One region of the Marinomonas primoryensis genome, then DNA from elsewhere that is predicted to be linked to it. Evidence: riboswitches for the same ligand, from Rfam matches in the RefSeq annotation. Region 1 holds a riboswitch; the other holds the start of a gene.

Evidence for each region. Region 1 has a riboswitch for FMN ahead of MP3633_RS13215 (6,7-dimethyl-8-ribityllumazine synthase). Riboswitches for the same ligand answer to the same signal wherever they lie in the genome.
Region 2: it holds a riboswitch for FMN, as region 1 does, so the genes downstream of both, MP3633_RS00715 (DMT family transporter) here and MP3633_RS13215 (6,7-dimethyl-8-ribityllumazine synthase) in region 1, are expected to answer to the same signal.

The regions. Positions count from the first base shown of each region.
Region 1 is NZ_CP054301.1:2,839,455-2,855,755, forward strand. Features, by position in the region: gene yegD (molecular chaperone) at 1-379, opposite strand, end outside; gene MP3633_RS13165 (NnrU family protein) at 530-1,123, opposite strand; gene nspC (carboxynorspermidine decarboxylase) at 1,445-2,542, shown strand; gene MP3633_RS13175 (saccharopine dehydrogenase family protein) at 2,579-3,817, shown strand; gene MP3633_RS13180 (OsmC family protein) at 3,942-4,409, opposite strand; gene MP3633_RS13185 (sirohydrochlorin chelatase) at 4,614-5,825, opposite strand; gene cobN (cobaltochelatase subunit CobN) at 5,913-9,872, opposite strand; gene cobW (cobalamin biosynthesis protein CobW) at 9,910-11,001, opposite strand; gene cobM (precorrin-4 C(11)-methyltransferase) at 11,043-11,813, opposite strand; gene cobJ (precorrin-3B C(17)-methyltransferase) at 11,843-12,619, opposite strand; gene MP3633_RS13210 (MliC family protein) at 12,740-13,105, opposite strand; FMN riboswitch at 13,384-13,535, shown strand; gene MP3633_RS13215 (6,7-dimethyl-8-ribityllumazine synthase) at 13,655-14,146, shown strand; gene MP3633_RS13220 (leucine-rich repeat-containing protein kinase family protein) at 14,225-15,484, opposite strand; gene MP3633_RS13225 (DinB family protein) at 15,565-16,098, opposite strand; gene MP3633_RS13230 (DUF2496 domain-containing protein) at 16,296-16,301, opposite strand, start outside.
Region 2 is NZ_CP054301.1:152,673-168,973, forward strand. Features, by position in the region: gene MP3633_RS00675 (inositol monophosphatase family protein) at 1-542, opposite strand, end outside; gene MP3633_RS00680 (ABC transporter ATP-binding protein) at 558-1,631, opposite strand; gene MP3633_RS00685 (ABC transporter permease) at 1,628-3,862, opposite strand; gene MP3633_RS00690 (ABC transporter substrate-binding protein) at 3,948-4,979, opposite strand; gene MP3633_RS00695 (LacI family DNA-binding transcriptional regulator) at 5,165-6,190, opposite strand; gene MP3633_RS00700 (hypothetical protein) at 6,558-7,019, shown strand; gene MP3633_RS00705 (ATP-grasp domain-containing protein) at 7,115-7,921, opposite strand; gene rarD (EamA family transporter RarD) at 8,074-8,988, opposite strand; FMN riboswitch at 9,145-9,342, shown strand; gene MP3633_RS00715 (DMT family transporter) at 9,496-10,425, shown strand; gene MP3633_RS00720 (MFS transporter) at 10,671-11,879, shown strand; gene MP3633_RS00725 (FAD-dependent oxidoreductase) at 12,093-14,243, shown strand; gene MP3633_RS00730 (DUF547 domain-containing protein) at 14,248-15,051, shown strand; gene MP3633_RS00735 (LysR family transcriptional regulator) at 15,055-15,969, opposite strand; gene MP3633_RS00740 (sulfite exporter TauE/SafE family protein) at 16,112-16,301, shown strand, end outside.

The sequences.
Region 1 (16,301 bases):
TGTGCTCTGCGCGCAGTCCTGCACCACCTAAAAAGGATTTAGGTGATTTTACAAAATACCCTTCTTCGGGCCATTGAAAATATTCATCAAACGCAGCACGACCAAAAAATAGGGTTTGATCGTCATCAGCAATGTCTTCTTCGTAACGAGCACGTTTAGCACGCGTTAAGGCATTTTGACGCAGCTCTGCAAAGGTTTGTCGTGACTGAAAACCTTGAATGTTTCTGCCAACGGCTTCAGTAATTAAATCACGATCTAAAGCGTACAGCGTGGAAGGTAAAAAAGTATGATCTCCTTCTAAAGCGACCAAACGCACAGACGAGTCCTGCACAATGCCTAATGCACAATTCGATGTTCCATAATCAAATCCACAAATCATTTATTTCTTACCTATCATCGCTAATAAAAGGGGCGCGGACGATAACAGAAAGACCTAAAAGTATCAAAACTAACCGTATGGACGTTATTAAAAATACGGTATATGACTCAAAGGTCATTCGCTTTATGTCTCTATTTCAGCAAACAAATATTAGACCAATGGTGAGACACCGATCACCGCTTCATGTAGATAAAAAACGATCGTAAACCAAGAGATCATCGCAAAAACAAACGCAAGTAAATTAGATGGAACACTGGACTCGTCCGAAGTTACATACACAACACCCGCTTTTCTATCACGACGGCGATAGACGGCAAAACTAACAATCGACCACACTAAGAAACTTCCGAATATCATCACATCAGCCACAGTACCGTTACTGATTAGATGAGCAAACGCCCAAATTTTTATTCCAATCAACAATGGGTAGCCCATTTTCTGTTTCATCGAGGTGTTCGGTACTAATGCAGAACCAACAAAGAAAAGCGCAACTAGTACCAGTAAGCCAGCTAAATGACGAGTCCAAACAGGGGGAAACCACAACCAAATAGGCTCAACACGCATTTGCATGTAACCCATAACAATGAATGCCGTCGCCAGCAAAGTTAATAATCCAAAACGCATATGCCAACGCATAACACCGTTTTTACCCTGCCCCATACTTGTTTCACGCCAATTAGGGGCAAACAAACGAACGGAATGCACACAGAAAAATACGACCAAACCAATAACTAAAATCAACATACTAAGATGTTCCTTATACTCTTTAAAAATATATTAGTGGCGAATACACGAGTCTTAAAACGCTACAAAAATCAATTGTAGCGGATTATAAAGCAGAATTAGCTAAGAGGTTACCCTATTATCTTCCACGCAAAAGTGAAATCATCAATGAATCACTCTATTGAAAGGGCATACTGGTCAAATAAAAAGCACGAGCATGTTGAAGGAACAGGAAAAGTCGTCAAAATGACACAGAAAGGCTCATAAAATTCCTATTTTAAGCTAGAAAACACACCCGCCTTTGCTCTAGAATACAGCGTTTTGACTACTGGGCAGGTTGCCATGATCAAGACACCGTATTACCTCATTGATAAAGCGGCTCTTCTAAAGAATTTAGAGAAGATCGCTTATGTGCGCCAACAGTCCGGAGCCAAGTCATTATTGGCCCTTAAATGTTTTGCTACTTGGTCTGTATTCGACTTAATGCAAGAATATATGGATGGCACTACATCCTCTTCCTTATACGAAGTCAAACTGGGTAACACTAAGTTTAAAGGTGAAACCCACGCTTACAGTGTGGCGTATTCCGACGATGAAATTCGCGAAGTCTTGGATCATTCAGACAAAATAATTTTCAATTCCATTGGCCAATTAAGCCGCTTTAAAGACATTAGTGAAGGCAAAACACGTGGTTTACGTGTTAACCCACAAGTCAGCACGTCTGAATTTTTAATTGCCGACCCAGCAAGACCCTTTAGTCGTCTTGGCGAATGGGACCCTTCAAAAATCGAAACCGTCATTAGCGACGTTTCGGGCTTTATGTTCCACAACAATTGTGAGAACGACGATTTTGAACGCTTTGATGAAATGCTTACCTTGATCGAAGAACGCTTTGGTCACCTTATTCAGCAGGTCAGCTGGATAAGCTTGGGCGGTGGTATTCACTTTACGGGGGAAGATTACCCCATTGACCAATTCTGCCAACGTTTAAAAGCTTTCTCTGAAAAGTACGATATCCAAGTGTATTTAGAGCCAGGCGAAGCATCAATTACCAAAAGCACAACGTTAGAAGTAACGGTATTAGATACATTATTCAATGGCAAAAACTTAGCCGTTGTCGATAGTTCCATTGAAGCTCACATGCTAGACCTGCTGATTTACCGTGAAAGTGCTAAAATGGCGCCTTGTGATGGTGAACATGAATACATGATTTGTGGTAAGTCTTGTTTAGCTGGCGATATTTTCGGTGAATTTAAATTCAAACAAACACTACAAGTCGGTGACCGCCTGTCTTTCGAAGACGCAGCCGGTTACACCATGGTGAAAAAGAACTGGTTCAACGGAGTAAAAATGCCGTCCATTGCGATACGTCAATTAGACGGCAGCATCGAACTCGTAAGAGAATTTGATTACAACGATTTTGAGCAGAATCTGTCTTAATTCTGTCTAGACTAAAATTTTGGAGATCGCGTTACTATGAAAAAAAATGTCTTAATCATCGGCGGTGGAGGCGTGGCTCGTGTTGTAGCCCACAAATGCGCCCAACACAATGACACACTGGGCAATATCGCAATTGCTTCGCGCAGCGTTACGAAATGCGACGATATTGTATCCAGTGTCCTCGACAAAGGCAGCATGAAAGTAGAGGGCCGTATTCAAGCATTCGCCCTAAACGCACTTGATGTCGCCGCAACGGTACAATTGATTAACGAAACAGAATCACAAATCGTGATCAACGTTGGTTCATCCTTCATCAACATGTCTGTATTAGAAGCGTGTATCGAAACGGGTGCCGCTTACCTAGACACAGCGATCCATGAAGACCCTGCGAAAATTTGTGAAACACCACCATGGTATGCAAACTACGAATGGAAACGCCGCGAATTATGTAAAGAAAAAGGCGTGACCGCAATTCTTGGCGTAGGTTTTGATCCGGGTGTGGTAAACGCGTATGCCGCTCTTGCATACAATGATTATTTCGATAGTGTTAGCGACATCGACATTATCGACATCAACGCGGGTAGCCATGGTAAATACTTCGCTACCAACTTTGATCCTGAAATCAACTTCCGCGAATTTACCGGACGTGTTTATTCTTGGCAAAACCGCCAATGGCAAGAAAACAAAATGTTCGAAATCAGCCGAACAGACGATCTCCCCGTCGTAGGTAAGCAAACGGCTTATATGACAGGCCACGATGAAGTTCACTCTATCTCGCAAAATCTAGACGTGCCAAACGTACGCTTTTGGATGGGCTTTGGTGAGCATTACATCAATGTGTTTACGGTATTACAAAGTCTAGGTTTACTGTCTGAGCAACCGGTTAAAACCGCAGAAGGCCTAGAAGTCATTCCGCTTAAAGTCGTTAAAGCGGTGCTGCCCGATCCTTCTTCGCTTGCCCCTAACTACACAGGCAAAACCTGTATTGGCGATGTGGTAAAAGGCATTAAAGACGGTAAAGAGAAAGAAGTCTTTATCTACAACGTCGCAGATCACAAAGACGCGTACAACGAAGTTGGTAGCCAAGGTATTTCATACACCGCTGGTGTACCACCCGTTGCTGCGGCCATTCTAGTGGCTAATGGGACTTGGGACGCGAAAGAAATGCGTAACGTGGAGCAACTTGATCCAAGGCCTTTCCTAGGTTTACTAAACGACATGGGTCTACCGACTCGCATTAAAGACGAAAACGGCGACCGCCCTTTCACGTTTTAACCTTTCGTTTTTTCCTTTGTATTTAAAACGATAGAAAAACAATAACCCCCAATCGACATAGTCGGTTGGGGGTTATTTTATTTGTCTATTCAACAATGTTAGACAGCGCATTAGCACTCAAAATTTATAATATAATTTCTATCTTTACCTCTGTCTTTACCGAATTAGCAATAAAACACGCTTCGTGAGATTCATGATGCATTGTCTCTAAAACGTCTCTGCTTGGTTGATGTTCACCTGAAAAAATAACTTTTGGTTTAAGCGTTACCTCTGTCATAGCGATTTTTCCGTCTTCATTTTTTTCCATTTTTCCAACGGCATTATCTTCATAATGCTCAATCACAAACTTACGCTTAGCAGCAACGGAAAGAAAGAACAGCATATGACAGCTCGACAACGACGCAACAAACGCCTCTTCAGGGTCAACGTTTGCTTCAATAGAATAAGGTAAAGGCACAATGTGGGACGAAGAAGACGCTGGAACCGTCATACCGCCGTCGAAAAACCACTGATGCCCTCGACTGTACCGATGATCTGTAAAAGCTTCTCCACTATCTCGCTGCCAGACTATTTGAGCGCTGTACTCTGCCATTGTTTACTTCCTATTTATAAAAACGACTCAGTTAATGCATACCATTATTAAAAAACTTATCGCCCAGCAAAAAATTGATCATGCTAAGAAGGCTAGCTTGCATATCTCCACTACAACCAGTGCGTCCCCTAATTGAATAACTAAATCTATAACACCCTAAACCTGTAATTTTTATCTCATATTAAAGTGAATAAATAAACAGCATTACTTACGGTGAGCAAAAGCCGTTTTAGTGCAGTCCCCGTCTATCTTGTCTTTTTCTTCTTCTAGAATTTCATCGGTGAACTGCCCCATGAAGCAACAACAGATACCTTCACCTATCATGGTTCTTGGTCCCATTGGGTGACCGATGTGTTTGTAAACGCCGTGTGAATGTCCGTGTCCATGATCGTGGGAGTGCCCATGGTCGTGACTATGGGAATGACCATGACTATGACCATGAGGTTTCAATACGGAAGAGTGAGAAGTGCCCCCCGTCGACACCACCGCGTGTTTAAGGTCAAAATCAGACAAACCTTGCGTATCGTCTTGAGGATCAACAAATTCGGCGTGATGGTGATGAACATCGACTTCGCCAGCAGCAAGACGGCGCTTGAAAGAACTCATCAAGGTTTCTTCGCCGGTTTGCAACTCGCCTTCCATAATTTCTTCTACTCGATGCTGAAAAGCGTCGATAACTCTTGGATGATCGCTCAAGTAAGGCGTTTGAATGAATTCAATCGTTGGGTTGGTTTGCGCCACTTTGTCCACATAACCTTGAATACGTTTGATTAATCGACCGGTGAATAAAAAGTAAGGCGCAACAACAATGCGTTTATAGCCCAACTTCATTAGGTTTTCTAAGCCTACGCCCACAGACGGGTAAGTCACGCCAGAATACACGGTATCCGACCAACCAAAGCCCATGTTTTCACTGACGATGCGTGTCAGTTTCGCCGCTTCCGCATTAGCGGATGTATCAGAAGTTCCGCGACCCACAACGACTAATAATGTGTCGTATAGGTTTTCTGGTGGATTTTGTGGATCAAGCCCAAGCGATTCATAAATGCGCGCTTGGAAGGCTTCTATCATGTCGTCTTGTAAACCAAGTTCACGACCATAAGTAATGTGTAAACCGGCGTTCTTTTCTTCGTACGTCGTCAGTACAGAAGGAATGTCGTTTTTCGCGTGTGTCGCAGCAAACAACATGCCCGGCACGGCGTAAATTTCTTCAACACCTTGCGACAATAAGCTGTTGAGTCCCATGTGAATATTCGGTGCGGAAAACTCCAAAAAACCGTATTCAACAGGTAGGTGTGGGAAACGCTCTTTTAACCCTTTTGCGACTAAACCAAATTCACGCTCTGCGTCTTTATCACGGCTACCGTGACCACAAATCATAATGCCTTGTTTTTTGACTGGTGTTGTATTGCTCATTGTCTCTCTCTTTTGTATCGACTCTGATTATCGTCAGTCGTTAACTTAATTATCAACAAACTTCTGCCCAAGCTTCCTGATGATAAATCACTGACGTTGCTCTTGTTGCTGATCTAAATCAAGCAACAAAGACTGAATTTTTTCTCTGTGGCCTTCTGCGTTCTGCCACATACCACGTTGAATCGCTTCTAAAAGACGCTCGCCCATTTCTTCCAAGGCGTGAGAATTATTATCGCGCATAAACGCTTGGTTGTCTGGGTCAAGTAACAAACGATCGGTCACCTGTTCATATTGATAATCGGCGACTAGGTCCGTCGTCGCATCATAGGCGAACAGATAATCAACTGTAGCGGTCATTTCAAACGCGCCTTTGTAACCATGAGTTTGCATGGCTTCGATCCATTTAGGGTTCAATACTCGTGATCGAACGACACGATTTAATTCTTCTTTAAGCGTACGAATTTTCGGAGAACTCGGATTAGAATGATCACTATGATAAACACTCGGCGCTTGCCCACTAAACGTCGTTACAGCGTTAGTCATACCGCCTTGAAACTGATAATAGTCGTCGGAATCCAGAATATCGTGCTCGCGATTGTCTTGATTTTGCACCACCACATCAAGCTGAGACAAACGCTCAACGAAGGCAGATTTTGCTTCTACGCCGTCTTGTTTTCCTGATTGAGAGTTGCCATCATAAGCGTAACCACCCCAGTTTACATACGCTTCGGCTAAGTCCGCTTTCGTGTCCCAACAACGCTCATCGATTAAACCTTGTAAGCCTGCGCCGTACGCACCTGGTTTGCTGCCAAACACTCGATAAGATGCTTGGCGGCTGGCCTGTTCTTCGTCCATTCCTTGGCCAAGCAAGGTTTGTTTTCTCGCTTGAACATTGGCGCGAATCGTATTGCCATTCCCAGGCTCTTCATACTCTGCGATGGCTTGCACCGCCGCGTCGTAAAGCCGCATAACATTAGCAAACGCATCACGGAAAAAACCCGATACTCGCAAGGTCACATCCACTCTGGGACGCCCCATTTGCATACAAGAAAGCATTTCAAAATCCGTTACGCGATTCGAACCCGGCGCCCAAATGGGACGAACGCCCATCAGTGCAAACGCTTGCGCGATATCATCGCCACCGGTACGCATGGTCGCCGTGCCCCATACAGACAAACCGAGGTCTTTCGGATAATCACCATGCTCTTGTAAATGTCGCTGTATCAACGCCTCGGCGGATTTCTGACCAATTGCCCACGCCGCAGGCGATGGAATCGCTCGGTTGTCTACAGAGAAAAAATTACGCCCTGTCGGCAAGGTATCTAATCGACCACGTGTTGGCGCACCGCTTGGCCCCGGTGGAATAAAGCCACCCGCTAAACCAGTAATCAAGGCCTGAATTTCATCGTTTGCGCTTTTTTCCAACGCCAGCATCAAGGTCTTTTTAGCATGAGACAAAAGCACCGCGGTTTGCGGAAAAGACGTTGCCAATTCATCTGTAGAATGACCTTGAATCAAATACGTCTGCATCATGTCTTTGGCGAATAATTCGAGCCGCTCTTTGGTGTCCGCATGGGTTCGCCAATCGGCATCACTCACTAATAATAATGCGTCAGGTTTTATACCCAGCCAAGGCATTCGTAGGCTTTGCATAGGGTCAAAATCATGCTGATCAAAGCCGTGATGACTCAAAGAAAAGTCTTTCATCAAGACATGCAAAATACCTTGGCTGGTTATCTCGTTCCCGCGAGGTAAACGCAATAACGCCACCAGCGTGTCGGCCAACTTGTCTTCTACGGGTAGCTCCCCAAGGCGATGCAAACCGTGACGAATTTGTGCTTCTTTAATCTCACATAAATAGGTATCCAAACCTTCCAATACGGAGTCGTCGTTACTGGCTTCGACACCGTTATTTTCGACAATGGTAAGCTCTTCTAACAAATGGGATTCTTGGACTTTTTTTAGAATTTGTTCTCGTAGCCACGTTTCGCGGCGAACATCCATGCCCATGGCTTGGTAATATTCGTCCACTAGGTTTTCCAGATCAGCCATGTCGCCGTAAGTTTCAGCTCGTGTCATCGGCGGCATTAAATGATCAATAATCGTTGCTTGAGACCGGCGTTTGGCTTGCGCACCTTCGCCCGGATCATTGACGATAAACGGATAAAAATTCGGCATAGGACCAAGTGCGATATCTGGCCAACAAGACTCAGATAAGGCCGTACCTTTGCCCGGTAACCATTCGAGATTGCCATGCTTTCCAACATGCACAAAGGCATCCACTTGATAAACATGACGCAGCCAAAAATAGAACGCCAAATAGCTGTGAGGGGGAATCAAATCTGGATCATGGTAATTTGCAGCAAGATCAAGATTAAAGCCTCGCGCTGGCTGAATACCAACAAAGGTTTCGCCAAGACGAATGCCCGCCAACATGATGCGCCGCTGGCCGTCTTGCTCTCGGCATTTATGATCGTCTTCTGGTGGCCCCCAACGATCCCAAACCGCCGTCTGGCACTCTAACGGCAACTGATAAAAATGATGCAAATATTCTTCCAAAGACAAACTTTGCCAACAACCTCGTTCGTGTAAGGTGTTTGGATTGTTTGTCACGGCACCCAATAACATTTCGATTAAAGCATTACCGTGTGCTGGAATGTCTTGAATGGGATAACCAGCACACTCCAACGCGTTGAGTAAATTCACCGTTGACGCAGGCGTGTCTAAACCAACGCCATTGCCAATGCGGCCATCTTTGGTTGGGTAATTTGCCAGCACAAAAGCAATGCGTTTTTCGGTGTTTGGTTTGCTTGCCAAGGTGGCGTAACGCTTCGCCAGTTGCGCGACAAAACGTGCGCGCTCTGGATGAAGTTCGTAACGTACCAAATCGACTTGAGCCGTTTCATTGTAATGACTCAACGCTTTAAAGCTGACGGCACGGGTAATAATTCGGCCGTCCATTTCAGGTAAGACGATTTGCATGGCCACATCTCGGCTGCGCAACCCTTGAGTCTGCTGCTGCCAGTCATCTTGCGTACTGCCGGATAAAATCAATTGTAAAACAGGAATTGGGGAGTCAAAGGCGGATTGAAAATCTGTTGGCTCAGAGGCCAAATCTGGGCTGCCAACTCGATTCGCGGCAAAGCCCGTGGTATTTAAAATGACTTTTGCGTTGGTTTGCTCAGCCAGTGTTTCGATTAAACCAACGGATACATCGTCTTTTAAGGAGCTAACAGCAACAGCTAAAGGGATAAGACCTTCTTGTTCGATGATGTCTAACAATTCATCAAACATTGCGGTATTTCCGCTTTGTAAGTGAGATCGATAAAACACCACCAGTACCACAGACTGGCTCTTCACTTCATTCGAATAAGATAAAGCATCATGATGATGCGTTTTCCATTCACTCAAGCTAGAGGCATGACCTTGATTTGACCTATTACCTTTAAAGTAAATAAGCGCACTGGGTAAAGGCGCAGGTTCTTGCCAATCAATATTTTTTTGAAAAAATTGCGCGGCAAGAAATTGAAAAAATTGCTCACTGTTTCGTTGACCGCTTTCACGAAAATAGCGCCACACTCTGTGAGCGTCTTCCATATCGCAATTAGACGCGTCCATCAAAGCAGGATCTGGGGTGTCATCGCCCGGTACGACGATTAAAGTACGGCCTTTTTTGGCTTTCGACCAAGCTTGTAACTGCTGGAACCCGTAGGCCCAATAGTGCTCACCACCGAGTAAAGAAACCACCACCACTTTGGCGTGTTCTAGCACCTTATGTTCGTACAAATCGTAGGCGGCGGGTTTTACCAACTGCATCCAATTTGCTAGGCGAATACTCGGTAATCGGTCGCTATCGCTTACTTCCAGAGAAGCGTCATGTGAACGACTTGAAGACTCAACTAAAACCAACTGATCAAGAGCGCTTCCTAGCGCCCCTAATACAGAATCCGCTGCGGCCAAAATAACCATATCAGCGGGCGTTTGCCCTAAATCGACAATCCCTTCATCGTCAACAAATCCACCCGGTTTGGCCGCTAGTAAATGCACATTTTCTCCACTTGATTGCCTATCAATGCCACTTTAATTAAGCACTTAAAGCATCGTGTAAAATGCCTTCAATTTTTTCTTTCGTAATGCCTTTACCAATAAAGACCAACTGTGTTTTACGCACTTCTTCTGGTTGCCATAGACGGTCAAAATAACGATCTAAACGGGTGCCGACAACTTGAAAAACCTGACGCATTGGCTTGCCATGCACCGCAGCAAAACCTTTCACACGAAAAATATTGTGCTCTTCAACCAACTGAGAAAGCGTTTCTTGCAGAAGATCGGACTGCACTTCACCGAGCGTCACAACAAACGAATCAAAGTGATCATGGGCATGATCATGATGGCCGCCGTGTGCATGGTGATGATCGTGGTGGTTATGCACATCGTCGATACGACTTTCTGTGGCGGCATCAATACCGAGTAGAACATCCAGAGCCGCTTCACCATTTTCGATATAGACCGTTTTAACGGTGTTAAGTACTTTATGGGCGATGATGGCTTGCACACGAGCACGCGCCGCTTCGTCTAATAAGTCGTTTTTCGTTACCACCACTAAGTCGGCGGCACTCAATTGATCATCCAATAATTCTTGTAAGCTTGGATCATGATCAAGATTTTCATCAGCATCGCGCTGCGCTTGTACTTTGTCTTCATCATGGGCAAAGCGACCTGCCGCAACGGCTTCGCCATCAACGACAGTAATCACTGCATCCACCGTGCAATATTCTTTAATACCCGGCCAGTTAAAGGCCTGCACTAACGGCTTTGGCAACGCCAATCCGCTGGTTTCAATCAAGATATGATCGATATCGCCACGGCGAGCCACCAGCTGCTTCATCACAGGTAAAAATTCTTCTTCCACTGTGCAGCAAATACAACCGTTTGCCAGCTCATAAAACCCATCATCACTGCGCTGGCCTCCTTCTTGGCCATCTTCCGTACCTTCTGGGCAATCTAAAGGACAAGAACGCAATAAATCAGAGTCAATGTCTAACTCACCAAACTCGTTAACTATCACGGCGATACGTTTGCCTGCCGCTTGTTTTAAAACATTGGATAATAATGTGGTTTTGCCACTGCCCAAAAAGCCAGTCACAATCGTTGTTGGAATTTTATTAAGCTGCATGATGAATCCTTCTTACTTTTAGGCTTAGTATTTTAAAGTTATTATTTTTTAGACTTATGTATCTTACGGAAGATATGAGCCTGCCCTTTGTCGTATAAATAAGAATCGGCGAAATCCTCTGTGTCTAATACTTTCCCAACCAGTATCAAACAAGTACGAGTGAATTTTTTCTCTCTTACTTTGGCAACAATATCCGCTAACGTTCCCACAACATAATCTTGATCTGGCCAACTAGTGCGATAACACACAGCAATAGGACAATCTTCACCATAATGAGGTATGAGTTCTTCGACAATTTTATGAATTCGAGTAATACCAAGGTGAATCGCCAAGGTCGCACCACTCTGCGCCAATGCAGGTAAACGCTCTCTTTCTGGGAAAGGGGTTTTACCTTCATAACGCGTCATGATGACGGTTTGCGATACACCGGAAAGCGTCAGTTCTTTTTTCAACATGGCCGCCGATGCGGCAACTGCACTAACACCGGGAATCACTTCGTAATCGATACCTAACGCTTCGATGCGACGTATTTGCTCGCCAATAGCACCGTACAAAGCAGGATCTCCACACTGCAAACGCGCCACGTCTTTGCCTTCTTTAGCCGCCTTTTCGATCACAGCAGTGGTTTCATCTAAATTCATTTCGGCGGTGTCGTAAATCGCTTCGGCAGACTCTCGCACACTGTCAATAACTGGAGTTGGAATCAAGGAACCAGCGTATAAAATAACGGGGCAACGCGCCATTGTCTTAACTGCTTTGATCGTCATCAAATCTGGATCGCCAGGTCCTGCGCCTATAAAGTAAACCGTCATATCGTTCTCTTAATAATTGTCATAAAGACTTATAACTTTTTCGAGTAGCCACGTGGCGTATAAATCCACTGTTTCTCGCCATTTGTAATGTGTTTGGTGTCGGAATTCCCCACGCTCACCATGGTGAACATATCTACGTCTTTTGCGTCCAATTCACCAAGGGTAGTAAAGGTAATTTCTTCTTCTGGTCGCGTCAGCTGACGGCCAATCATCACAGGTGTACTTGCCGGGCGGTATTGCAATAGGACATCACGAGCGTGATTAAGTTGCCAGTCACGCTTTTTGGAAACAGGATTATAAAAAGACACGACAAAGTCGCCCGCGCCACAAGCATGAAGACGCTTGTCGATAGTTTCCCAAGGGGTTAATAAATCTGAAAGGGAGATAGTACAAAAATCGTGGCCAAGCATCGCGCCGACTCGGCCTGCTCCGGCTTGCATCGCAGAAATACCAGGGATTACTTCGATATCCACATTCAGCCATTCTGGATGGTTTTCTTTGCCTTGCAACTGCAAATCCAGCAGTTCAAAGACGAGTGTCGCCATCGCATAGATTCCGATGTCACCGCTAGAGATCAAGGCTGTATTTTTACCTTGCGCAGCTAAACTCAACGCAAGACGAGCGCGTCCGATTTCTTCGCCTAAAGGAAGATTATGAAAGGTTTTTCCTTCGCTTAATTCACCCAATAAATCTAAATAATAACCGTATGCAACCCAATCGCTGCAAATCGCCAATGCTTTGGTTGCATTCGGCGCCACCAAGCCTAAATCTCCAGGCCCCATGCCCATCACAAATAATTTACTCATGCCATCTCTACAATATAATCAAGCGCCATAGGACGCGAATGGCATCATTGTACACGGATTGCAAATCCGACGAGATGAAAACACCATTATTAAAAGTGAGCGATGTTCAGGTAAAAGGAACTAGGACTCGACACGAACAAGGCGGCAATGATCTTTTTCCATGTCATTAAACTCTAATTCAGCGCTATCATCATGAATCCAAAAAGACACGCCTTCGCCCAAGTAAAATGCGCCAGAGGCACTCACCGCATGGGTTAGTCTATAGGTTTTTTCTTTCCAAGATAATTGGGCTTGTTCTGCATGAAAATAAATATTTAAAGGTATACCGTTACAAGCATAGACAGCAGAATTGGTTTGTTCGGTGTTTTCTATTTCATAAGTGTCATCGTACGCTGTTCTGTCTTTATCTACTGAGCTACAAGCAGCCAAGCCCAATACAGAGAAACCAACCAAGACACTTTGTGAAAAAAACTTTTGGATATGCATTATATGAGACTCCATTCTAAAACTTTAATGGTCCAATTCACCCATTTCTGACCAATAGGTCATTACAGTAAACTCATCAGATATTATCAGTTCATAGTATATCGAGCCAGATAACAAGCTCCACTGAGTAATATCAATTATTGGTTATTTTTTGTTACTTAACGGCCTTTAAGCGACTCTTAGCAGCTAAATTTCACAAAATCACCACAATTGAAGACTAGGTACGCTTTACAGCCAATGATGAAAACGAGTATATTTCACCAGTCGGATTTATCCGACTTCGTTCTCGGGGCGGGGTGTAATTCCCCACCGGCGGTAAGGAATTTATTTCTAAGCCCGCGAGCGCCTAATAGAAGCCTTTCTTTTAGGGTCAGCAGATCTGGTGTAACTCCAGAGCCGACGGTTACAGTCCGGATGATAGAGAGCGCGTCAGACAAGACCTCTAATGGTGTCGTATTTTTCGGCGCCTTATTTAAGGTATGCCATGTTATTATGGTGTATTTGCCTGCCCGTTCGCCCTGATTCACCTTATATTTATAGGATTTTATAATGAATCAGAGCTCAACGAATCACATTGATTTCACACCATCAACAAAACGTATTGCGATTCTCCACGCCACTTGGCATGAAGACATCGTACTTAATTGCGTTGAAGGCTTTAAAAACGAATTGGTCGCGCGTGGTTACGACGCTTCTTTAATTGATGTCATCCCTGTACCTGGCGCTTATGAGATTCCACTGCAAGCAAAATTACTCGCTAAAAGTGGACTCTATTCTGCCATCGCTGGCACGGCGTTGGTTGTCGATGGTGGTATTTATCGCCATGACTTCGTCGCGCAAACGGTATGTAGCGCGTTAATGCAGGTTCAGCTGGAAACAGAAACACCGGTACTAACCGCTGTACTGACACCACACAACTTTCATGAACATGACGAGCATAAAAATTATTTTAGCCGCCATTTTGTTAAGAAAGGCCTAGAACTTGCCAATGCTTGCGACCAAGCCATTCGATTGACAGAAAACGCAAAAGCATTGTCATAAATCGTCGGTTTCAAACTGAAAATGCCCCCTATTCTCACGAACAGGAGGCATTTTTTATGTCTGCTATTTTTTGCTCTGTTATTGTTTAAGCGTAATAGAACTTAAGCAACGAGACTTTAGCGACGGATAAAGCTCATTCGCTTTATCCTCTTCAGTGCACAGACTCAGCATATCATCGATAAAAAAGCCCAGAGCTCGTCGCTCTATTTGTTCAATGCCTTGTTGCTGATCCATTGACAAATGGCCATATTTTGACGCGGCTCCAAAATCACCAAACAAGACATGCCCTTCTTCACTTATCAATATATTGTGAGCATAAAAATCACCATGACTGACTTTTTTGTCGCAGAAGTGAAGTACTAGACGATCGACCTGTTCGACAATGTAGGCAATCTTTTCAAGTGAAAACTGCAAACCCGCCAAAAACGTATCTCGCGTGCAAGACACCAAACTTGGCGGTTGCCCTAAGTTTGTGTAATGCGAAGGAATTAGCTCCATCACCAGCGCAGAGCAATCCTGATCGACCACTTTGGCTAATGGCTTAACCAAATTGTCATGACTTCCTACGGCCAAACAAGCATCCAACTCATCCTCAGGATAACCATCACTGGTTACTTCACCCTTAAAGACCTTTACCGCGACAGTGTCTGGAAAGTCGAACGTATTACGCTGCCAAGTCGCTAATGAAATAACACCTGACGCCCCCTGCCCTAACACTTGATGCAATGCCAAATCACCAAACTGCACTGTTTTAAACTCATCATGAGAATCACGTTCTACACAAAATGGATTCCCAGAAAACGCCAACCACGCTAGACGAGGCAAACTCAGCAGCACATCAGGAAAGGCATAAAGTCTATTCGCAGACAACCTGATCAATTCTAATTTATGGCAATTTTTGATGGAATCTGGAAGCGAGGTTAAACGATTTCCCGCCAATGCCAATTTTTGTATGCGTTCCAACCTGCCAATGTCTTCTGGAAGTTGCTCAATCCGGTTATCCGTGAGGATTAACCAGCGAGTCCGTGACGGTAACGCAGCAGAAGACACTCGAATAACCTGATTGCTTTTAAAACCAATCATTTCTAACTGCTGACATCCCCCTAAAACCTCAGGTAACTCTGTAAAACGATTATTCGAACAAAATAGGATTCGCAGTTTTTTTAAGCGTGACAGATCATCCGGTAACACGCTCAATTTGTTATTTGATAGGTCTAGAATTTCTAAACTGTCAGCGAGGTCAAAAATCGCCTCTGGAAACGTCGTCAAATTCTCAGACAGCTGCAAGCGTACGACGCCTTTTAGTTCTCCGCGGTTAAGTTGGGCAAGTGTGTGCAAAATAGGACTCATCTAAAATGGATTTAATTGCGCGTATTATACCTTGCAACGATTACCTAGAAGCAAACCCATTTAGTAAATTACATGTTGGGAATGGTCGTAACTAAATCAGTTAACCCAACCTCTATGTTCATTTGAGAAAATAAAGTGGTTAACTGGCCCCTATGGTGCGTTTGGTGGTTAAAAAAGTGCTGCAAAACAAATTCAAAACGCTGTAAATGCTCAACACCTTTCGTATTTTTATAGCCAAGAGCCATTGTTAGCATCTCATCCGTTATTTCATCCATCATGGCTATAATGATGTTATCTAGTTCAAAACGCCTCTCTCGTAGAGGAATAAGGTCCTTGAAAAGAAGTACATTTAGCGCAGTAGGTTTTTCTAACGTTCGTACATATTCGAGACTAACAAGCGAACCAAAGCACTCCGAAAAACGCTTTAGCCAAATAATATCCGCGACCAAATTATGGTTAAGCGTGCCTAGCACTGACCCAAAAAAAGCACCTTTATTCTCTGTAAGATCAACATCGTTAAGCTCGCCAGCCGCCCGATAAATTGTTTGATTCATCCAATGGTTGTAGGACGCCATCAACTGCATATTTTCCTTAGCCGACATAGTAATTCGCCTTTTTATAAGATAATCAAGCCGCTATAAACTCAATGTTTAAACATAATCTATAAGTGTAAAAAACGACAAGTGCTGTGGCAACGTGGTAACCAAAGGTTAACGAAGTCCTCTTATTTTTATTTCACTCCATTCATTGAATCATTTGGCTAGAATCGTGGATGAGTAAACAATTCAAGAAACTCTTTTTATTT
Region 2 (16,301 bases), 1.4 Mb from region 1:
ATAAAGTTAACGCAAAGAGAGGATGGGATTCTATGAGACGTTCCCACTCCCATCACACCTTCTTGTACGGAATTTACTTTGAGGGTTTCGACTTTTTTGTCGTTCACAAAACAGCCTTTACCCGCGATAGCACTAAAAAGTTCGTTGCTGTTTGGATCAAATATCAGACCGCACGCGATTTTGTCGTTCACCATTAGGGCAATCGAAATACACCAAGAGTGCATGCCGTTGAGAAAACACGCTGTGCCATCGATTGGGTCAATCACCCACAAATACTCGTTGTCACCCTTGGTGGTGCCTTGTTCTTCGCCGAGGAAGCCATCTTGCGCAAAGTGTTTTTGTAAGCCTTCAATGATGGCAATTTCTACATTACGGTCGGCAATACTTACCACGTCTTGGGGCTCCATTTTGGTTTCAACCACGAGTTTGTCTCGATTTCGAAAATAATCTAGAGCCTGAGCGCCGGCGACCTTTATCACTTTTTCGGCTTGTTCGAATCGGTCAAGAACCGCTTGATCTACTAAGTTATGAGCTAAAAACATGAGTTGTACTCCACTCTAAGCTGTCTTAACTAACGCAAGACCGCGATTTGAAAACGCAATAGACACATCGGAACCGACGGGAATTGCTTGCTCAACACGATAGTCAACGACGAATAAGCTACCCACTTCAGAATCGACATCGTATTGCATTTGGTTGCCTAAATAGGTTGCTCGTCTGACGTTGCCAGTGAGCCCTGTAGATTGATGATCAAGCTTGGATAACCGGACAGAACTTGGGTGTACCGCCAACTGTACGCGGCCCTTGCTAAAGTCACGTTGTGGCAAGGAACAACGCAATGCGCCAACGGCCACTTCCGCGGTGTGGCCATCGGTGGCGATGATGTCGGCGTCGATTAGATTAGCGTCGCCAATAAAGTCGGCAATAAAACTTGAGGCGGGCGCCTCATACAGTTCACGAGGGCTGCCTTCTTGAGCAATCACCGAGCGGTTCATCACAATAATACGATCAGACACGGCAAGCGCTTCTTCTTGATCATGGGTGACGTAAACCGCGGTCAAACCGATTTTTTGCTGAAGTTCGCGGATCTCCTCACGAACATGGCGACGTAATTTGGCGTCTAGGTTCGATAAGGGTTCATCAAGCAGTAGCACTTCGGGTTCGAGAACCAACGCGCGTGCCACGGCGACACGTTGTTGCTGACCACCCGATAATTCACTGGGAAAACGTTCTCCGTAACCTTCTAAGCCGACCAACTCTAATCCTTCCTCACTCTTTTCTTTGGCTTCGACTTTGTTCACGCCGCTGGCGCTCAGACCATAGGCGACGTTTTCGGCCACCGTCATGTGAGGAAACAAAGCATAAGATTGAAACACCATGCTGACGTCACGATCGGTCGCGGGCAGATGCGTAACGTCTTTGTTACCAATCATGATGCGCCCAGACGTTGGGTGTTCCAGCCCCGCCAGCATTCGTAACGTAGTGGTTTTTCCGCAACCGCTTGGCCCTAATAAGGTGACAAGGTTACCCGGTTCAATAGTGAAAGATACGTTATCAATGGCAGTCACATTGCCAAAGGTTTTAATGACGTTTTCAAAGCTCACTGAGCCTGATTTGTAATGAAGACTCATGCGTGTTTCTCCTTTAGAGAAGGGCCTGAATTAGAGGATGATGTCGTTGAGGCAGAGACAGATACGTTGCGTCTTAAGCGACGCTCCCCAACAAACACATTGATGCCGATGATTGTGGTCAACATGACTAGAATCAGTACGCTACAGTAGGCAATGGCAATGCCGTACTCGCCGTTTTCTACCAGCCCAATAATGTAAGACGTCGCCATGTTGTGATCGGCACTGACAAGGAAAATCACCGCACTGACCGAGGTGATGGCTCGTACGAAGCTATACACCAACGCCGCGATAATCGCAGGACGTAATAACGGAAGTATGATGCGTCGGAACGTCATTAGACTGTTTGCGCCCAAGGTCAATGAGGCTTCATCTAAGCTCTTGTCTAATTGGCTCATCGCCGCAATGCCACCGCGTACACCAACAGGCATATTACGGAAGACAAAACAGATAATTAGAATCACGCCCGTGCCAGTGAGTTCCAACGGTGGAACGTTAAAGGCAAGGATATAACTGATACCGATAACCGTGCCTGGAATAGCAAAACTCAGCATGGTGCCAAACTCAAAAGCGCTTTTCCATTTGAACTGCTGACGTACCAATAGGTAAGCGGTGAGCAAGCCAACGATGGCGGTGAATGGTGCGGCAATGGCTGAAATACTCAGTGTCGTCCACAGAGAATCCCACGCGGCGCCTTCCCAAATGACACCAAACTCGCCCCAGCCAATAGAGAATGCATCCTGATAGTGCTGAAAGGTAAAGCTGTTGTCGTAGCCCCAGTTCTGCACAAAGCCACCAAACATGATCATGCCGTAAATGACGATGGTTAACGCTGCCCAAGGCAAAGCCGTCATATAGCAGGCTAACTTCATTCCATGGTTTAAGCCCATATACGTGCCGGAATCCGCTTTGCCAGTCACGGTAGTATACGATTTCTTACCGATCCAATGACGCTGTAGAAAAAAGGCACTCAAGGTGAAAAATAGCAAAATGATGGCCAATACTGCGGCATAACCTTGGTCGTTTTGTGCCCCCACAATGGCGAAGAAGATTTCCGTAGAAAGAACATCAAAATCACCGCCAAGCACCATTGGGTTACCGAAATCGGCCAAGCTTTCAATGAAGGCCAGTAAAAAGGCATTGGCTAAGCCTGGACGCATGAGCGGCAGAGAGACGTTAACAAAAGTATGCCAGCGGTTTGCTCGCAAGGTTTGAGACGCTTCTTCCATAGAAGGGCTGACGCCTTCGACAACGCCAATCAACACCAAAAAAGAAATGGGAGTGAAAGACAGTACTTGGGCGAACAATACACCGGGCATGCCATAGATCCATCGACCTGGCTCAATATTAAACACATCAGCGAAGATTTCTGTCACCACGCCAGAGCGGCCAAATAATAGAATCAGCGCCAAACCAATGACAAACGGCGGTGTGATAATCGGTAAAACGGTGAGCAGGCGTAACGATTTTTTCCAACGAAAGCCAGTGCGTGTGACCACTAATGCGAAGGACAAACCGAGCAAGGTCGTGATAGTGGCAGTCAAAACGGCCAGCGTCAGCGAGTTCCATGCGGTGCCGCAAGTATAACCATCGCTTAAACACGATAATGACCAAATGTTATCGCTAAATAATTTGCCAAAGAACGCGGTCGGTGCAAATACGCCGTCGTTATTCATAAAGGCGCTAAGCAATACTTGGCTAACGGGGAAAAAGACAAACAAGCCAACCAAGGCAACGATCAAACCTATGCTGCCAGTGACAAACACATCACCCTTCAAAAAACCGGTCGCAGCAAGCCCTGTGGTTAATAGCATCAAAAAAGACAAACCGCAGAGCATGGCGCCGTAGCCAAAGCCGTATTGTTGTTGTTCTAACTCACCAAATAAGGTGTCTAACCCAGCAAACTGCCAGCCACTGATGCCAATGGCAAAGCCTTGGCTCATCATGTAAATAAGGCCGAGAGCTCCCGAAAAAATCAGATAACGACTGTATCTTGGGTCATTTTTTTGTAACGAAATGAGTCGTAATGGTGCGATTAAAGGTAAGGCTAACGGCAGCAGCCAGAGCTTGTCACCAAGCATTCCTTGTAAAATCGCTGGCGCGTAATATAAGTCGGTTGGGTAACCATCGGTTAACCAAACAAATGACCAAAAGCCGTCTTCGAGCAGATACCAAGGCATCAGTAAAAAACCGATCCAGCCGAGTAACAGCCACGGGATAAAAGAGTGTTTCACGATCGATACTCCAAACAGTAACTTGAATCTCTACTGGGCGCGATGACCCAGTAGATCTCAGGAAAAACCAAGTATGTCTGAATGATTAACGTGGTAGAGATTTGATCTCAGCATCCCAACGTTGCAACAAATGTTGGCGCGTGTCCGCGGACCCATATTTTGCAAAGTCGTAATCGATCAGTTTTAGAGTATCGAAATCAGGCGCGCCTGGCGGCGTTGTTGCCAATTTGTTCGATGGTACTTGATACGCGTTGGCTTTATCGGCCATGGTTTGAATGTCAGGACGTAAGGCAAACTCAGCCCAGATTTTGGCTTCTTTTAAGTGACGAGCGCCTTTTACTATGCTCATCGATCCCACTTCATAACCAGTGCCTTCACAAGGTGCGACGGCTTTGACGGGGTAACCTTTTTTCACCTGTTTGACGATGTCGTGAATGAAGGTGATACCGATGGCCGTTTCACCATTGGACGCGGCTTTAATCGGCGCGGAGCCAGATTTTGTGTATTGGTTGATGTTTTTGTGCAGCTGAGCAAGGTAATCAAATGCCTGATCTTCACCCATCATTTGCACAAAAGTCGCCAATGCCGTGTATGACGTGCCGGATGAATTAGGATTGGCAACTTGCACTTCGCCTTTGTAGATTGGCTTGGCGAGGTCTTTCCAACATTGTGGTGCTGGAAGTCCTTTGGATTTCAGAATGTCTTCATTGTAGCCAAAGCCCAGTGCGCCCGCGTAAACACCGACAGTACGATAACCGGATACTTTTGCTTGATTCTGAGCCCAATCACGTAGATCAGGAAGGGCTTTAGGTTTATACACTTGAGTGAGTTTTTCTGCCGCTGCTTGAAGGTGTGGATCACCGGTGCCACCCCACCAAATATCAATTTTTGGATTTTTCGATTCCGCTCGCAGTTGAGCGTAAGCTTCGCCTGAGCTCTTACGAATAAGAGCGACATCAATGCCTGTTTCTGCTTCAAAGCTTGTTTCCATCAAGCTACACCAATCTGTATCGGTTGAACAAATAACATTTAGCTTACCTTTTGCCATCGCAGGTGCGGCGCTGAGTGTCGCCGCTGTCGCGAGAGCAAGGCTAAGGATATAGGGAGAGTTTTTCATTTTTATATTGCCTCCTGATGTTTTGAATAGTTGTGCATACGTATGAACAACCAAATAAGCATACTAGGCAAATTACTATAACGAAAGGTTAATTTCAAAAAAAATAAAAACGAAATAAAAATTCTATTGTGATCAATAGGTAACGAAATACCGAGGGTAAAAAACCTGATTATTGGTGGGTGAAATTAATTGCTGGAGGGTTTTGTTAAGGTAGAGCGGTAGATAAGTTTAGCCGCAATAGCTTGTTTACTCGGAGGAGATGAGGGTAACTTCAATCGATTTAGCAGCGTTTGCATCACCGCTTTTGCCATGGTTGTTGAAGGTTGTCTGAGCGTGGTTAGATCGTACGATTTGTAGCTTGCGAGGGCCACATCATCACAGCCAATTACCCCGATTGATAGTAGGTCGCTGGTGGACAGTTGTTTTTTCGCGGCATCTAAAAAACCACAGGCAATATGATCCATGCAGAAAAAAAGACCATCTGGGCGGTTTTTAAGTGCCAATATTTGGGTGGCAATCTGGTAACCACTTTCATAGTTACCAGCTTCACAAAAGACTTCACTTGCCTGAACGATACCTTTATCCAGATAAGGGTGTAGATAGTTTAAGAAACCTTTAGCGCGCATTACGCTACTGAAGCTTGGGCTTTTGGCTCGTACGACCACAAGGTTGGTTTTACCGGATTTGAGGAATGCTTCGGCGGCCATGGCCCCAGCATTTTCATTGTCTAAATTGACGATGTCTGCCTCGTCAGAATGCTCAGTTCGATTCACTAATACCACTGGGGTACCGTGTTTGATGAAGGCTTTGCCAATATTTTCACTGGGTGTACCAGAGGTTATAATGACGCCGCTGAGTTGATATTGAATCAGCCCTTGTAAGTCTTCATCGATGGTTTGTCGATTGGATACGTCCATGACCATGGGACGAAGTCCACAGTTTTGCACTTCGATGATTAACTTATGTAGAAACTCAGAACGAAATGGATCTTCCAGACCAGCGGTGACAAGACCGACCAGATCGCTGCGCTGTTTAATCATGGTTTGCGCGGCTTTATTTACCTGATAACCCAGTTGCTCTGCGGCGGCAAAAACACGCTGACGTGTTGACTCAGATATTCGGCTATTTGGGTCAAAACTTCTCGATACCGTTGATTGAGAAACGCCCGCCAAAATGGCGACATCGGCAGAAGTGGCATTGCGCTTGTTCATGTTTTTGCTCTGATGAATGTTAAATCACGACTTTCCTGACAGTTTGAATAGTTTACATTACATTGGATTCGATGTGCGTAACGTTGATCGTATTCATGGTTTTTTAGCTCAATGGAAAGTACTTTTAACAAAACGAGTCTTATAAGGAATCGTCTGGTGATGTTTTCATCAATGGTTTTTGCTAAGTTGCAGTCTTTTCACCTTTCTTTTTTATGACAATAGAAAAGTATGAAATGATATTGAGAACAATTCACAATAACTTTTTTTAACCTAGCCTTAGTGTTACTTTGTGCAAGTGACGTTGAGTTGTTTGTGGAACGTCTTTGATCTGTTTTTCCAAATACTAAAAAGGAGAAGGGCTTTGGGAATGCATAAGAACCTCATCTTTATCTTTAGTTTGATGTGCTCGCCGGTAATAATTGCCGCGGGACCGGCTATTAACGAAATAAATTCCTGCCTTGCGCTGGTGGATTTTGTGGATATAAAATTAGACGAATCTTCTGACCAATATGATGCTGGTGACATGGTACGCATTCACAAAGGTTTGTCTGCTTATAGTGAGTTTCTCCAACATGACATTATTACTCCCAAGTTGTTAAGTATGTACGGAGGAAATGCGGATAGAGCAAAGCTGATGCAAAGGCTGTTTGAAAGACAAAGAAAGTCTTTTTTTCGACATCTTAATGAACGCTACACACAGAAAAAGCTTTTAACAGATTATGCGTCGGCTATTAATGATTGCTCAGGAAAAACGCGTCTCAGCGTAGAGGTGGCGAAAGCATTAAAAGCCGCGCTGGATAATATGGAGATGTTGGCAATGCAGAAATAGGACCTTTACTTTCTTTGTTACAAAATAGACATGACGGTATGACAAACCATGGCCGCTATTTTCCTATTTTTTTTATTCTACTTTCAAATCGGTTCTTAAAATCCAACGGGCTGCACTATTAAGTTAGCCGTCGACAGTAAGTGTTGCTCATTTAGATAGTTGAGCAGCTCTGTGTTGACGCCGTGTTGAATATTTTTCAATCCTTGATTGCCAAAAATACGATTCAATTCAATTACATAAGGCACTGATCCAACCATAGCTATGTCAAATCCTGCGTGGTTAATATCTAAAGATTCAGCGAGATAGGTAACTAGGTCTTGCGCTTCTTTTGGGATCAGAGCAACTTCCACCTGTCCGCCTTGGCTGACGTTATTATGAAAACCATTGTCTGATTGCAAGCGCCAATAACCGCTGACGATTTTATTTCCGACCCAAATAATACGCATATCTCTGTCTATTGGCAGATACTCTTGAGCATATAACACATCAGATTGAGCGATATAGTCGCGCCATTGGCCGAGTGTTTCTATCAAAAATACGCCATTCCCCATGCTGCTGCGTGGAATTTTTGCCACAAATGGCGACGGCATTTCATCCCAGATTCGTTCAGCTTCATAAGGCGTATTTGCTGCAATGATAGTATAAGGATGTTGTTGTGGTACGAGGGTACGAAATGTACGCGTCATTTCTACTTTATCGTGGCCTATCATATAAGAGGCAAGGCTTGGGAAAATACGTTTTTTAAGACCATAAATCAGAGCATTAAGTTGCCAGTACTGAGGGAAAAGAAGCCAATCGGCTTGTTTTATTTCGTCTAGATGTTCGTACATGGACTCGGGTTTGATATACCTCACATGAGGTAAGTGGAGCGTTCTTAATGCGTCGAAAGTGATGATCTTCATCTTAAATAGTCAGTGGCCAAACAGGCCGCGATTGTGGGGCCTAAGATGGAAAAAAGAAACAAAAAAGAGAGCTATTTCGATGCGACTAATTGGTATGAATTAGATTGTTGAGAATACATGACCCGTAGTGAGTCATGTATAAATGGGTAGAGTTACAGAGTTTCTTTTTTAGCCGTGAAGTTCGCCGCTTTAGTTTTTCGTATGCGACGAATAGAGTCCACAATCAACATGGCAAGAGCGGACCAAATAAGCACGAAGGTTGTGAGTTTTTCTACGCTTAATGGCTCGTCATATAAGAACACCGCCAGAAAAAACATCCCCGTTGGACCAATGTATTGGAAGAAACCCAGTGTCACAAGACTGACTCGATTCGCCGCCGCTGCAAAGCACATCAGCGGCACCATAGTGACAGGACCCGCAGCAAACAGTAACCAATTTACACTCGCATTATTTCCGAAAATATTTGCAGTAGGGGAATCACTCATCATTAAATACAAGAGAGCGAAAGGCAAAAGAATGGCGGTCTCAATCGCCATGCCGGTAAAGCTATCAACGGCTACTTTCTTACGCACTAAACCATAAAATCCAAAGGTAATCGCTAGGGAAAGCGCAATCCAAGGCAATGAACCAAACTGAATGACTTCAAAAACCACGGCGCAAAAACACAGAACGACTGCTGCTTTACGTACCCTATCCAGCTTTTCCTTAAAGAAAATGACACCCAATAAAATACTAATTAATGGGTTAATGTAATATCCCAAACTGGCGCTTAACATTTGATTGTTTTGTATTGCCCAGATAAATGTACCCCAATTCACCCCGATCAAAATCGTCGATACGAGCATGGCCATCAGCGTTTTAGGTGATCGCAAAACGGTTTTCAACGCATTGGTATAGCGTAGTAAAATGATTAAAACCAAGACGATAAGACAGGACCAGATCACGCGATGGGCAAGGATTTCCGTCGCAGGCACGAAAGACATTTCTTTGAAATAAATAGGCGCGATTGCCCATAGAGTAAACGCCGTTAACGCATAAAAAATGCCACTTCGAGAAGAGCTTTGCATTGAAATCATCCTTTTCAATGAGTGTTTATTTTTAGAGAGTGAGTGTATAGGAATATGACGCACGTTAGAAACAGAGTATTTCATTATCGTGCTCACAGTTCTTATTGCCTAAATAAGGTGATGCGTTTAAAGTTAGACGATAAATTATTTACAATAATCGAACTTCGGGGCGGGGCGAAACTCCCCACCGGCGGTGATTTTGAATAGGTTTGCTAAATCTAATCGAACAGCCCGCGAGCGCTTAATTCTTTTGGTTGCGATGACGAACCTGTCGTTGTGTACATCGAATTAAGGTCAGCAGATCTGGTGAGACTCCAGAGCCGACGGTTACAGTCCGGATGATAGAAGATCGACCAAGCAACGAAAAAAACATGACTCTTTATTGAGTGATGGTTCTGTTCGTTGGCGCCATGTATGCGTTTTAGTTTGCCTATCCTTTGGGTGTGTAAACGGCTTGGTATATTCCTCATCACCCCTGTACATCTTATTCGCTTGGAGAAACCAAAGATGGCAGGTACATTCTTTATCATGATCGCGTGTTTCACGTGGGCACTTGATACCTTAATTCGCTACCCTTTGTTGGGCGCGGGTTATTCCACTCTACAAATTGTATTAATTGAACATCTCACCTTGGTGCTGTTTGTCAGCCCTATGCTGTGGCGCTATCGCCATGTTTATCGTCATATGTCGATAAGCGGCTTTTCATGTTTGTTTTTTATTGGCGGCATTGGCTCGGCGATGGGAACCTTGGCGTTCACCGAAGCCTTTCATTATTTGAATCCAACCGTTGTTATCCTGCTTCAAAAATTGCAGCCAATCGTGGCGATATTACTGGCGTATTGGCTTTTAAAAGAACGGATTGAAGGGGACTTTCTTCGCTGGGCAGCGGTCATTTTATTTGGCAGCTTTGTGATGATGTGGCCAGACCTGCGTTTGTTAGGCGATGCGCAATGGCATTACTCTAGTGATAGCGTGAGTATCTTAAAAGGCTATGGCTACACGCTGATTGCGGTTATTGCATGGGGCGCCGCGACCGTGTGTGGTAAATATTTGTCGCATCAACACATGCCAGCGAATGCTATTATGTCGGGTCGTTTTGTGGCGGGTTTATTGGTGTTATTGCCTTTGGCACTGGCGCAATCTGATAGCTTGACCACGATGACATCGGTGGATTTCAGCTTGGTTATCGTCATGGCCTTGTTAAGCGGATTCATCGGCATGTGGTTCTACTATCAAGGGCTCAAAACCGTCCCCGCACAACTCGCCACCTTGGCCGAATTGTCTTTTCCTGTGTTTGCCGCCGCCATTAATTGGCTGTTCTTAGACATGGGACTAACGGCTTATCAGATAGTCGGTGGTTTGGTGTTGATTCTAGGTAATATTGGTTTGCGTATGAAAGAGCTGAAAAGAGCGGATTTAGCGCCAACGGCTCAATAGCATTGATGGTAAAAAGTCTGGTGCTTTATAGGTCAGGCTTTTCGCTGATTTTTTTATCTTCTTATTTTTTTGCCGTTTGAGATGCTGCTCTCGTACGGCATTATTTCCTCTTTTGATTCCGCAAATACCTGCCCAATCTTGGTGCTTTTTGTTTTAGAATAGCGCTCTATATTTGTCCATAAGGTCAACTTTAAGTGCGTCGCTTGGTTTTGATGGCTTATATTTGATCTACAAAAGGAAGCTTAATGCCAAGTACCCCCTCTTATTCGTCGGTTGTTGCTCCAAAAACTCAATGGTTGGAAATCATTTTGCTTTGGATTGCTGGGATTTCTGCCGCAATGCAATTTGCCAAGTTTTCTGTCTCCTTTGAAACCTTGTTAAATCATTATCAAACCACGGCAACATTAACTGGCGCGTCACTGTCTGCTGTAGGGTTGGTTGGTTTGGTATTTGGTGTGTCGGCTGGGATGATTGCTAGCCGTGTAGGGTATTTAAAAGTGTTGGTCGGTGCTTTGCTGCTGGGTGGCAGTTTGTCGTTTATCCAGTCTTTTTTGCCGCCGTTTAATGTGCTATTTATCACCAGAATACTAGAAGGGCTTTCTCAGTTAGGCGTTGTTGTGGCGGCGCCAACGTTAATTGCGAAGTTAAGTGCGCCTCAGCATAAATCCTTGACGATGGGCATCTGGGGAACGTTTTTTGGTGTCGCGTTTGCGGTATCCGGTTGGGCTGGTAAGAGTCTTTTAGACCAATATGGATTGTCTACATTGTTTTTGAGTCATGGCATTTTGATTTCGACCATCGGTGTCGTGTTGTTTGTCATTTTGAGGAAAAACCCTGTGTTGGATTTGGTGCCTGCCGCTGACAACCAAGGTGGATTCTTTTCTCAAATGATGAGGATTTACCGTAATCCACGTGCTCTTTTACCGAGCTTTGTTTTCCTGTTTTATACCTGCACTCTGGTGTCTGTGTTGACTTACGTGCCGGGGTTGATTAATGACCTGTCTTTGCAGAAGTGGATGTTGGTTCTATTGCCTTTAATTACCACCAGCGGAACATTTTTAGCGGGCGCTATTGCACAATATTTGATGCGACCTCAACGAGTGGCGTTGGTCGCTTATTCTGGTGTGGCGGTCAGTGCGCTGGTTTTGTCATTGATTGGCGATACGGCGTTGCTATTTTGTTTGGTGGTCGGTGTTATGGTGTTGTTTCTTGGTATGGTGCCAGGCGCTTCGTTGGCAATGATTCCAACGTTGGCACGTAACCCAAGCGAACAGGCTCAAGGTTATGGTTTGCTGGCTCAATTTGGTAATCTTGGTGCCACAGTAGGGCCGCCAACGTTTGCCACTGCCTTGGTTGCCTATGGTTTGTCTGGACTGGTGGTGTTGGTATTGTGTGTTTGTTGTTTCGGTATTTTGTTTAGTCTTTTGGCTGGGCGCATTAAAACCGTCTATTAGTAGTTTGCTTTCTTACCTAAACCGCGTTTGCCTCGCTAAACGCGGCCTTCCTTTCTTCCTCTCTCGTATTTATTTTGTGTGTTCTGGCTTTTACTTTAAAAAAATAATCTACCTTGCTGTAATAATTCGAGCCTGTATTGTGTCTAACTAACATTCACTTAATTGAGTAATTTTATTTTTCCTGAGTTGAAAGACTCTGTTGGAGCGTTGGTAATGAAGAAAATCGGATTATTGGTGTTAATCGCTATTTTGGCTGCGGGGTTTTTCTATTTTGATCTGCACCAGTTATTAACATTGCAGGGTTTGAAGTCCGGCCTCGCTCAGTTTGAAGTATGGCGGGCTGAAAGCCCTCTGCTTGTTGGTGGCGCATTTTTGATTCTGTATGTCATTGTGACTGCCTTGTCTTTACCCGGTGCCGTGATTATGACACTGGCGGCGGGCGCATTGTTTGGTTTAGGTTGGGGTCTGCTTATCGTTTCTTTTGCTAGTAGCATTGGTGCGACCTTGGCGTTTCTTGTTTCTCGTTACTTACTTCAAGACATGGTGCAAAAGCGCTTTGGTGATCGTCTTAAAGCGATCAATGAAGGCGTTGAAAAAGAAGGCGCGTTTTATTTGTTTACGCTTCGCCTTGTTCCTATTTTCCCTTTCTTTTTAATAAATTTGTTGATGGGACTGACGAATATTCGCGCGGTGACATTTTATTGGGTCAGCCAAGTAGGTATGTTGGCGGGCACGTTTGTTTTCGTTAATGCGGGGACGCAATTGGGACAGTTAGAAAGTTTATCCGGTATTTTATCGCCTTCCTTGTTGTTGTCTTTTGTTTTGTTAGGCGTGTTCCCTTTGATTGCAAAAAAATTATTGAACGTTATTAAAGCGCGTCGTGTGTACGCGGGTTTTACGAAGCCAAAAACATTTGATCGTAACCTTATTGTTATTGGCGCTGGTGCGGGTGGTTTAGTAAGCGCTTACATTGCAGCGGCGGTAAAAGCCAAAGTGACACTAATTGAAGCCAATAAAATGGGCGGTGATTGCCTTAACTATGGATGTATCCCAAGTAAGGCTTTGATCAAGAGTGCGAAAGTGGCGCAGCAAATGCGCCATGCTGAAAACTACGGTTTAGACAGCAGTGAACCGACCTTTTCGTTCAAAAAAGTCATGGCGCGTGTTCATGATGTGATTAGTAAAATAGAGCCTCATGATAGCGTAGAGCGCTATACGAATCTTGGTGTAGACGTCGTACAAGGTTACGCTCAATTAATTGATCCTTGGACAGTAGAAATCAAGCTAAATGATGGTGGTACTCAGCGTCTGACGGCGCGGAGTATTGTGCTGGCGACGGGCGCGCGTCCATTTGTCCCTGATTTACCGGGTTTGAATGACGTGGGTTATTACACCAGTGATAACTTGTGGGAAGAATTTGCTAAGTTCGATGAAGCGCCAAAACGTCTTGTCGTATTAGGCGGTGGCCCAATCGGTTCTGAATTGGCGCAAAGTTTTGCTCGTTTAGGTTCTAAGGTGACTCAGGTCGAACGTGCAGCGCGAATTATGGCCAGAGAAGACGAAGAAGTGTCTGAACTTGTTCAAGAAAGCATGAGATCCGATGGCGTAACGACCCTGACGTCTCATAATGCGATTCGTTGTGAAAAAGAAGGTGATGTTAAGCGCTTGATCGTTGAAAAAGACGGTGTTGAAAGCGTGATTGAATTTGATGCGCTACTTTGTGCCGTTGGTCGTCAAGCACGTCTTGAAGGTTACGGTTTAGAAAACTTAGGCGTCGAAACCAAGCGTACTATCGTCACCAACGATTACCTTGAAACCTTGTTTCCGAACATTTTTGCGGTAGGCGATGTGGCTGGCCCTTATCAATTCACTCACGTTGCAGCTCATCAAGCTTGGTTTGCGGCGGTGAATGCGTTGTTTGGTACATTCAAAAAATTCCGTGCGGATTACCGAGTGATTCCATGGGCGACCTTTGTTGATCCTGAAGTGGCTCGCGTTGGCTTAAGCGAACAAGATGCGAAAGAACAAGGCATCGCTTATGAAATGGTTCGTTACGGCCTTGATGACCTAGATCGCGCCATTGCAGAAAGCGCGACGAAAGGCTTTGTGAAAGTCTTAACCGTGCCAGGGAAGGATAAAATCTTGGGCGTTACCATTGTGGGAGAGCATTCTGGCGAGTTATTGGCTGAGTTTGTTTTGGCGATGAAACACGGCTTAGGCTTGAATAAAATCTTAGGCACGATTCATACATACCCAACATGGGCGGAATCCAATAAATACGCAGCAGGCGAGTGGAAACGCGCTCATACACCAGAGCGTATATTGGCTTGGGTCGAAAAATACCACACATGGCGTCGAGGTTAAGTGGATGAAAAAGTGGCTGATTACCTTGTTCGCTGTTATTGGACTGCAAAGTGCGGTGGCCAATGCTGAAAACGTCTTTGATCACTCATCATGGAATGCGTTACTGCAACAGAATGTTCATTTACTTGAAGGCGGTAAAGCAAGCCAAGTGGATTACCAAGGGTTTGCAGATGATAAAGCGTCTTTGGACGCTTATTTAAAAACGTTAGAAAACGTTAGCCAGTTTGAATTTGATGGCTGGCCGAAGAATGAGCAATTGGCGTTTTTGATCAATGCTTACAATGCTTGGACTGTCGATTTAATTCTTACGAAATGGCCTGACTTAAAATCAATCAAAGACCTAGGCCGCTTTTTTAGCTCTCCTTGGAGCAAAGAGTTTATTCCTTTATTAGGAAAAACGCGTTCTTTGGATGATGTTGAGCACACGCTGATTCGTGGTTCAGATCGTTACAAGGATCCTCGCATTCACTTTGCCGTTAATTGCGCCAGCATTGGTTGTCCTGCCTTGGCGAATCAAGCTTTCCAAGGCGATAACGTCGACAGTTTGCTACAGACACAAACGCAATTGTTTCTAGCCGATAGCAGTCGTAACCGTTTGAATGGTAAGACATTAGAACTGTCTTCTATCTTTAAATGGTATCGTGAAGACTTTGAAAAAGGCTGGAAAGGTTATCACTCATTAGAAGCATTTATCAGCCACTATGCGTCTTCTATGTCGTTACCTGACAGCGTAAAAACCGCGCTTGATAACAAAAAAGTGGACATCAAGTTCTTGGATTATGATTGGACGTTGAACAAGAAACCATAATTTCTATTCGTTCATTTTGTCATCGGACTTATTAGAAAGAGCCTTCATCATTTCCCAAAAAAGATTGGCCTGATAGCTTTGTGTTTGATGGCGTAAGCGAATCATAAAAATCGGCAGTTGGCTTTGTGAGGTAAAATTTTCGACATCGATCGGAATCAACTGACCACTTTCCAGTTCGGAATGAATAATGTGTTTGGGCATTCGTGCCCACCCAAGACCATGCATCAGCATGGTTTTTTTTGTCTGGAAATCATTCACGTACCAACGCTTCCCCGTCGGCAGTATGTATCGGTGGCCGTTTTCGGCGGAATTCGCGGTGGTGTTGGTGACTAAAATTTGCGGAATGCCATAAAGCGATTGTTGTTTTACTTTGCTGCCGCTGAGATTGAGCGTATCGAGCAACTCTGGGCTCACCACCGTCACCATGGAGATCTTGTTTAACTCAATAAAGGCATGTCGATCATCTAAACCATATCGTGGCCCAATGGCTATCTCACACTGATTCTTGGTGAGTGCTTCTTGTACGCCGTATAAGTGGTCTGTTGTGATGTCTAAAGACGTGTCTGGGTACTGTTTCTGAAAGGCTTTGATTCGCATCATGCAGTTGTTATCGACAGCCATCTGACTTAAGCAAAGGTGCAGCGGCGCTTCGATGCCTTTGGCCAAATCATGGCCAAGGTTTTCCAGCTGTTGCGCTTGAGAAATTAGTTTTTTACTTTGTTGAAAAAACGCATGACCTTCGGCGGTTAACGTTGGGCGATAGCTGTCTCGGTCAAATAACAAAATCCCGTATTGTGCTTCCAATGTTTTGACGGCGGCACTGATGCCCGGCTGAGTTTTGTGTATTGCATCCGCTGCAGAACGAAAACTTCCTGTTTCGACAACCGCAATAAAAGCTCTGAGTTGATCGAGTTTCATAATGACACCATATGATAATTAAATATGATCGTTTTAATAACAAAACGAGATTATTTATTGTTCATTATTTGCCGTATTATTGCACGCATAAACGAACAGATTGGTTATCCAATTGTCGTTATCAATCAATAAGGAGGAATAAGTGGATTTGTCATTGGCTGTGTTGTTTTTGGCTGGTTTGATTACCGGCTTTTCAAAATTTTCAGTCGGCGGAATGGGATTGCTGGTGTTGCCGATTGTGATGATTGCGTTTCCTGGCCCTGAGGCGCTGGGCGTCTTGTTGCCGCTTTATATCATTACCGATTTAATGGCGATTGCCAGTTATAGAAGCA